3 regions of the Kutzneria chonburiensis genome follow, and region 1 is predicted to be linked to each of the others. Evidence: riboswitches for the same ligand, from Rfam matches in the RefSeq annotation. Region 1 holds a riboswitch; each other region holds the start of a gene.

Evidence for each region. Region 1 has a riboswitch for S-adenosylmethionine ahead of thrC (threonine synthase). Riboswitches for the same ligand answer to the same signal wherever they lie in the genome.
Region 2: it holds a riboswitch for S-adenosylmethionine, as region 1 does, so the genes downstream of both, M3Q35_RS38520 (methionine ABC transporter ATP-binding protein) here and thrC (threonine synthase) in region 1, are expected to answer to the same signal.
Region 3: it holds a riboswitch for S-adenosylmethionine, as region 1 does, so the genes downstream of both, M3Q35_RS25185 (aminotransferase class V-fold PLP-dependent enzyme) here and thrC (threonine synthase) in region 1, are expected to answer to the same signal.

Annotation. Positions count from the first base shown of each region.
Region 1 is NZ_CP097263.1:9,475,805-9,478,061, reverse strand. Features, by position in the region: gene holA (DNA polymerase III subunit delta) at 24-995, opposite strand; SAM riboswitch class I at 1,084-1,198, shown strand; gene thrC (threonine synthase) at 1,209-2,257, shown strand, end outside.
Region 2 is NZ_CP097263.1:8,255,429-8,257,685, reverse strand. Features, by position in the region: gene M3Q35_RS38525 (methionine ABC transporter permease) at 1-315, opposite strand, end outside; gene M3Q35_RS38520 (methionine ABC transporter ATP-binding protein) at 312-1,322, opposite strand; SAM riboswitch class I at 1,548-1,638, opposite strand; gene M3Q35_RS38515 (GNAT family N-acetyltransferase) at 1,780-2,257, opposite strand, start outside.
Region 3 is NZ_CP097263.1:5,582,989-5,585,245, reverse strand. Features, by position in the region: gene M3Q35_RS25195 (DUF6304 family protein) at 1-451, shown strand, start outside; gene M3Q35_RS25190 (hypothetical protein) at 448-723, opposite strand; SAM riboswitch class IV at 902-1,014, shown strand; gene M3Q35_RS25185 (aminotransferase class V-fold PLP-dependent enzyme) at 1,052-2,257, shown strand, end outside.

The DNA.
Region 1 (2,257 bases):
CGGGGACGCCCCTTTCGCTTGCGTCAGCCGATCTGGTGGGCCGCGACCACCTTGAGCACGGCCCGCTCCAACGCGTAGTCCGCGTCGGCCGCCACGCCCTTCACGTCGGCGTTCAACGCCGCCACGATCTGCATCGCCTCGGCCAGCCCGGCCGGTGACCAGCCACGGGCCTGCCCCTGCGCGCGCTTCACCTTCCACGGCGGCATGCCCAGGTCGCCGGCCATCCGGAACGGGTCGCCCCGGCCGGCCGAGGCCACCTTGGCCACCGTGCGCACGCCCTCGGCCAGCGCGTCGGCCACCAGCACATGCGGCACGCCCAGCTGCATGGCCCAGCGCAGCGCCTCCATCGCGCCGGCCCGGTCCCCGACCACGGCCAGGTCGGCCACGGCGAAGCCGGTCACCTCGGCCCGGCCCTGGTGGTAACGGCGCACCGCCGCCTCGTCGACCTTGCCGTCGTTGTCGGTGACCAGCTGCGAGGCGGCCGCGGCCAGCTCACGCAGGTCGTTGCCGACCGTCTCGATCAGCGCGGCCAGCCCGGCCGGGTCGATCTTGCCGCCGGCCCGGCGCACCTCGTCCTTGACGAACGCGTCGCGGTCGGCCGGCTTGGTGATCTTCGAGCACTCCACCACCGTGGCGCCGGCCTTCTTCAGCGCGCCCGGCAGGTCCTTGGCCACCTTGGCCCGGCCGCCGCCGGTGTGCAGCACGATCAGCACGATGCCGTCGGCCGGCTCCTTGGCGTAGGACAGGACCGCGTCGGCGATCTCCTTGCCGACCTCCTGCGCCCCCTCCAGCACCACCACCCGGCCCTCGGCGAACAGCGACGGGCTGAGCAGCTCGGCCAGCTCCGGCGGGGTGAGGTCAGTCACCCGCACGCGGGTCAGGTCGGCCGACGCGTCGGCCTCGCGGGCCTGCGCCAACGCGGCCCGCACGGCCCGCTCGACCAGCAGTTCCTCGTCGCCGAGCACGAGCAGCAGCGGATCAGGGGCGGCACTCACCCCGTCATCCTTCCACGTCCCGCATACTGGGCTCGCGGGTGGCGATGCCACGTCGCGTTGCCGTACCGTGCAGGTCACAACTGAACACCGCTCATCCAGAGGGGCAGAGGGAACGGCCCGTTGAAGCCCCGGCAACCGGCGACGCATGTCTTTGTGCGTCGAACACGGTGCCAATTCCGACCCACACGTGGGAAAGATGAGGAGACGCCTCCCATGACCTCGACCGTCGACGCCCGTACGCCCGCCAACTTGGGCCCTGTCAACCTCGGCCCCGCGCGCGCCCTGAGCTGTCGTGAGTGCGGCCACCAGATCCCGCTGGCCGCGGAATTCGCCTGTAGCGAGTGTTTCGGCCCCCTCGAAGTGGCCTACGACTTCGGCCGCGTCACCCGCGAGGACATCGAGGCCGGCCCCAAGTCGATCTGGCGCTACCGCAACCTGCTGCCGGTGCCGACCGACGTGCAGTCCTTCCCCAACACCGAGCCCGGCCTGACCCGCCTGGTCAAGGCCGACCGCCTCGGCGCGGCGCTGGGCGTGCGCAACCTGTGGGTCAAGGACGACACCGGCAACCCCACGCACTCGTTCAAGGACCGCGTGGTCGCGGTCGCACTGGCCGCGGCCCGCCAGCTCGGCTTCAAGGTGCTGGCCTGCCCCTCCACCGGCAACCTGGCCAACGCCGTCGCCGCCGCGGCCGCCCGCGCCGGCTGGGAGTCGGTCGTGCTGATCCCGTCCTCGCTGGAAAAGGCCAAGATCCTCACCACCGCCGTGTACGACGGTGCCCTGATCGCCGTCGACGGCAACTACGACGACGTGAACCGCCTGGCCACCCAGCTCGCCGCCGAGCACGAGGACTGGGCGTTCGTGAACGTCAACGTCCGGCCGTACTACGCCGAGGGCTCCAAGACGCTGGCCTACGAGGTCGCCGAGCAGCTCGGCTGGCGGCTGCCCGGGCAGATCGTGGTGCCGGTCGCCTCCGGCTCGCAGTTGACCAAGGTGGACAAGGGTTTCCGCGAGCTCGGCGAGCTCGGGCTGGTCGACGCCACCCCGTACCGGGTGTTCGGCGCCCAGGCCACCGGCTGCTCCCCGGTGTCGACGGCCTACAAGGCCGGCACCGACGTCGTCGCGCCGGTCCGCCCCGACACCATCGCCCGGTCGCTGGCCATCGGCGCGCCGGCCGACGGGCCGTACGTGCTGGACACCGTGCGCCGCACCGGCGGCGCCGTCGAGGACGTCACCGACGAGGAGGTCGTCGAGGGCATCCGGCT
Region 2 (2,257 bases), 1.2 Mb from region 1:
CCCGATGGCCAGCGGCACGATCGCCGCGGTCGGGCCGATCGAGGTGCCGATCAGCGGGCGGGTGACAACCTGTTGCAGCAGCACGATGAGCACGATGAACGGCAGTGACCGGCCGAAGTCGACCACGGTGCCCAGGATCCGGTGCAGCACCGGCACGGGCCGCAGCCCGTCCGGCGCCGTCACGTGCAGCAGCACGCCGAGCGGAATCCCGAGCACCGTGGCGAACAACGTTGCCACGCCGACCATGTAGAGCGTCTGGCCAAGTGCGGGGTGGAGCAGGTCGAACACATCGGACCACGGAGTGGTCGGTCTCACGCAGCGACTCCCTGCGGGCCCTTCTGGGCCCGTCGAACGAGGGCGCCGGCCTCGGAGATCCACTCCAGCGCGGAGTCGGCCCGCTCGCCGGTCAGGCCCAGCCGGAACCGGGCGACCGGGGTCTCGCCGAGCCGGGTCAGTCCGCCGCCGAGCACGGCGAGGTCGACGCCGAACCGGTTGGACGCCTCCGGCAGCAGCGCGCCCACCGCGGCGAAGCCGACCAGCACCACGTCGGCGACGCGGTCGTGGTTGGCGGCGATGCCGTCGGTCTGGTCGAGCGCGGGCAGCAGCGCGTTGGCGGTACGACTGTCCACATCGGACACAAGGTCGAGCAGCCTGCCGTTCTCCACGATCCGGCCGCCGTCGAGCAGCGCGACGTCGTCGCAGATCCGGCGGACCACCGCCATGTCATGTGTGACAACAACAACCGTGACACCGAGCTCGGCCCGGGCCCGGTCGAGCACGGTCAGCACGGAGCCGGTGGTCTCCGGGTCCAGTGCCGAGGTGGGCTCGTCGGCCAGCAGCACCGCGGGGTTCGCCGCCAGCGCGCGGGCCACCGCGATGCGCTGACGCTGACCGCCGGAGAGCTGGTCCGGGTACGAGGCGGCCTTGTCGGTCAGGCCGACCAGGTCGAGCAGTTCGCCGACGCGGCGACGCCGGGTCGGGCCGTCGACGCCCGCGGTTTCCAGCGGCAGCGCCACATTGCCGGCCGCCGTGCGCTGGCGCAGCAGCGAATCCCCTTGCGGCACAACGCCGATCTGCCGGCGCGCGGCGCGCAGCCGGTTGCCGTCCAGGGTGACGAGGTCGGTGCCGTCCACGCGGATCGCACCGCTGTCCGGGCGCTCCAACAGGGCGATGCAGCGGGCCAGGGTCGACTTGCCGGAGCCGCTCGGGCCGACGACGCCGCACACCGCGCCTGCCTGGACCTCGAGGGTGACGCCGTCCAGGGCGCGCACGGCGCCGCTACGACTGGGGAATGACTTGACCAGATTGTCGACAGTGATCACTGTTTGCTCCACGGCACGCGGCGACCCCGCGCGAAGACGGCGCGCGCAGGTCGTCCTTTTTGGACCGTCCTATCGGGACGATGCGATGAGGGTGAACCGACAGTAGGCGGCGGTAGGGGTGTTACCGGCCGGCCCGACAGCCCGTCGCGGTGCGACGGCACTGATCGACCACTCGACGGCGAGTGAGCAGCAGCGCTGCGCACACTCGTACGAGGTCCATGACGTCCTCCATCGGTCCTGGCTGTAGCACCTGCCCCGGGTGGGGTGGTTGCTGCGGCTTCGTCGATCCAGGTCTCTCGGCCGCTCGGGATGGATGCAAGTAGCAGTACACCTGACCGGTATGTGGAAAATCAAGCCGTGCCTGCAAAGAACCATGGATCGTTCGGTAAGTCACACCAATGGCCGAAGATTACTCGGCCACCGACATATCGGACAGCGACTTCATCGGCACCCAGAGTTATCCGTCGAGCAGGTCGCGCTGGTACCAGGTGCCCTGTTTGCCACCGAGCTCGGCGGGGTCGGCCGGACCGGTCTCGGCGAAGCCGCTCTTGAGCAGGACCCGCCGCGAAGCGACGTTCTGGTGGGAGGCGGCGGCGCGGAGGGTGTGGAGGCGGTGCCGCGAGGCGGCCAGCACGCACAGGTCCCGCACGGTGCGGGTGGCGAGGCCGCGGCCGGCGGCGGACTGGGCGACGCGGTAGCCGAGGTCGGCGGTGCCGCCAGAGAAACGGTCGAGGTTGAAGCGGCCCAGCACGGAGTCGTCCTCGACGACGAGGTAGAAGGCGCAGAGGCCGGTGGCCTGATCGGCGAGCAGGGCGTCGTATCGGGCGGTGAACTGGGCGAAGTAGTCGTCGCCGCGGTCGGAGATGGAGGCGGCGAAGTAGGTGCGGTTGGCGAGCTCGAAGGCGAGGACGGCCGGGGCATAACCGGCCTGGAGC
Region 3 (2,257 bases), 3.9 Mb from region 1:
GGTGAACGGAGCCGGCGATCTCGATCAGTGCGCGCTGAGCGGGGAACTGCCGTGCACGCTGGAGATCGACGGCAGCCGACGGCCGACGACGGTGCGGTTCGGCCTTGACCTGCGAATCGACGAACCGAGGAACCTGAGGCTGGCGGCGGAGGTCGAGGGCGTCACCGTCCAGGTCGCGGCGGACGATTTCGAACGAGGTCTGCAGCGTCTGGAGGACGGCTTCCCGTCCGGTGCACGGCTGGCGTGCTGCGTCACCTGCCAGTACGCGGACTATTCGCCCGCGGGCCGCGACATGATGGGCATCTGCTGTCACCGCGAGGCCAAGGAGCAGTACCTGGCGGTGCGCTCGAAACGCGACTACTGGTCGGTGCCGGTCGCCGAGGAGGTGCCGGAGACGTACCTGTGCGCGGAGTACGAGCGCCGGGTGCCCGGCACGGGCTATCGCGGCTAAGCCAACGTCCCGGCGAACAAGGCGCGGTGCACGGCCAGGTACGCCGGGCAGGGGAAGGCGGGGCGGGACTGCCACCAGTGGTCGGGGCGGCAGGTGCCGCAGCGGCCGACGGGGTCGGGGGAGTGCTCGCTGAGCAGGGTGGCCACGGCATCGACGACGCGGGGGAGCTGGGTGCGGGTGATGCCGCTGACCAGGCGGTCATCGGGGTCAAGGGCGAGGTCGGCGAGCATCGCCAGGTGGCGACTGAGCTCGTCGTCGAGCTCGCGGAACATGACTACCTCCGAGCGGGTCGGCCAAGGTGCTGCCGGGGCCGAGTCTGCGCCGGTCGGGGCGGAAAAAGAGAGGGGCTTCACTCCTCCGGGAAGAGAAACACCCGTTCGTGACGGCTCTCACGATGTGGGAGGACGTCTCGACGGATCCGCGCACGGTCGGTTATCGTCGCTGACGAAAGGTCATGAGTGCCAGCGTCAAGCCCCGGCTAGCTGGCCGGCAACCCTCCTCCGCGGTGGGGTGCCCCGGGTGAGGACCAGGCCCGTCGCGCCGCGACCGGGCAAGCGCGGACCCTCTGCACGGCGGGTCCCTGACCCGAGGAGCACCCCCGTGACCATCGCGATCCCGCCGGCCCGCAACACCGAGAGTGGCATCCCCACCGTGCCGGCCGTGGTCGGCGCCCGGCTGTCGGTGCCGCTGGTGACCGGCGAGCGCATCACGTACGCCAACCTGGACCACGCGGCCAGCGCCCCCTGTCTGGAGCAGGTGCGCGACGCGGTCGACGAACTGCTGCCCTGGTACGCAAGTGTCCACCGTGGCGCGGGATTCGCCTCGCAGGTGTCCACAAAGGTCTACGAGCAGGCCCGGGATACGTTGCGGCGCTTCGTGGGCGCTCGTAAGAGCGACACGGTGGTGTTCACGCGCAACACGACGGACTCGCTGAACCTGCTGGCGAAGTCGTTGCCGCGCCGCACTTCCGTGGTCCTGTTCGACACGGAGCACCACGCGGCGCTGCTGCCCTGGCGCGGCCCGAACGTCCGTCGCATTCAGACGCCGGAGTCGGCCGCGGCGGCGGTGCCGGCGCTGGAGGCGGCGCTGAAGCTGTGCCCGGAAGGCCCGCGCCTGGTGGTGGTGACGGGTGCCTCGAACGTCACGGGCGAGCTGTGGCCGGTGGCGGAGCTGGCGCAGGTGGCCCGGCGCTTCGGTGCGCGCATCGCGCTGGACGCGGCGCAGCTGGCGCCGCACCGCCCGGTGGACATCAAGGCGCTGGACGTGGACTACGTGGTGCTCTCGGCCCACAAGCTGTACGCCCCGTACGGCGCGGGCGCGCTGATCGGCCGCGCGGACTGGCTCCAGGCGGCGGAGCCGTACCTGGTCGGCGGCGGCGCCACCAAGAGCGTCGTGGACTGGGGCGACCACCTCGGCGTGGCGTGGTCGGCGGTGCCGGAGCGACACGAGGCGGGCTCGCCCAACGTGGTCGGCGTGCACGCGCTCGCGGCGGCCTGCGACACGATCACCCGGCACGGCTGGGATCGCATCGTCGCCCACGAGCAGACGCTGCTGACGCGGCTGCGTGAGGGCCTGCGCAGCATCCCCGGCCTGCACGAGCTGGCGATCTTCAGCGACGCGGACCGTGTCGGTGTCGTGAGCTTCACCATTCACGGCCACGAGGCGGGCCTGATCGCGGCGGCGCTGTCGGCGGAGTACGGCATCGGCGTCCGTGACGGCGCATTCTGCGCGCACGTGGCGACGCGCCGCCTGCTGGACCGCGTGGACGCCACCGAACAGCGCGCCCTGCGGGCCAGCCTGGGCCTG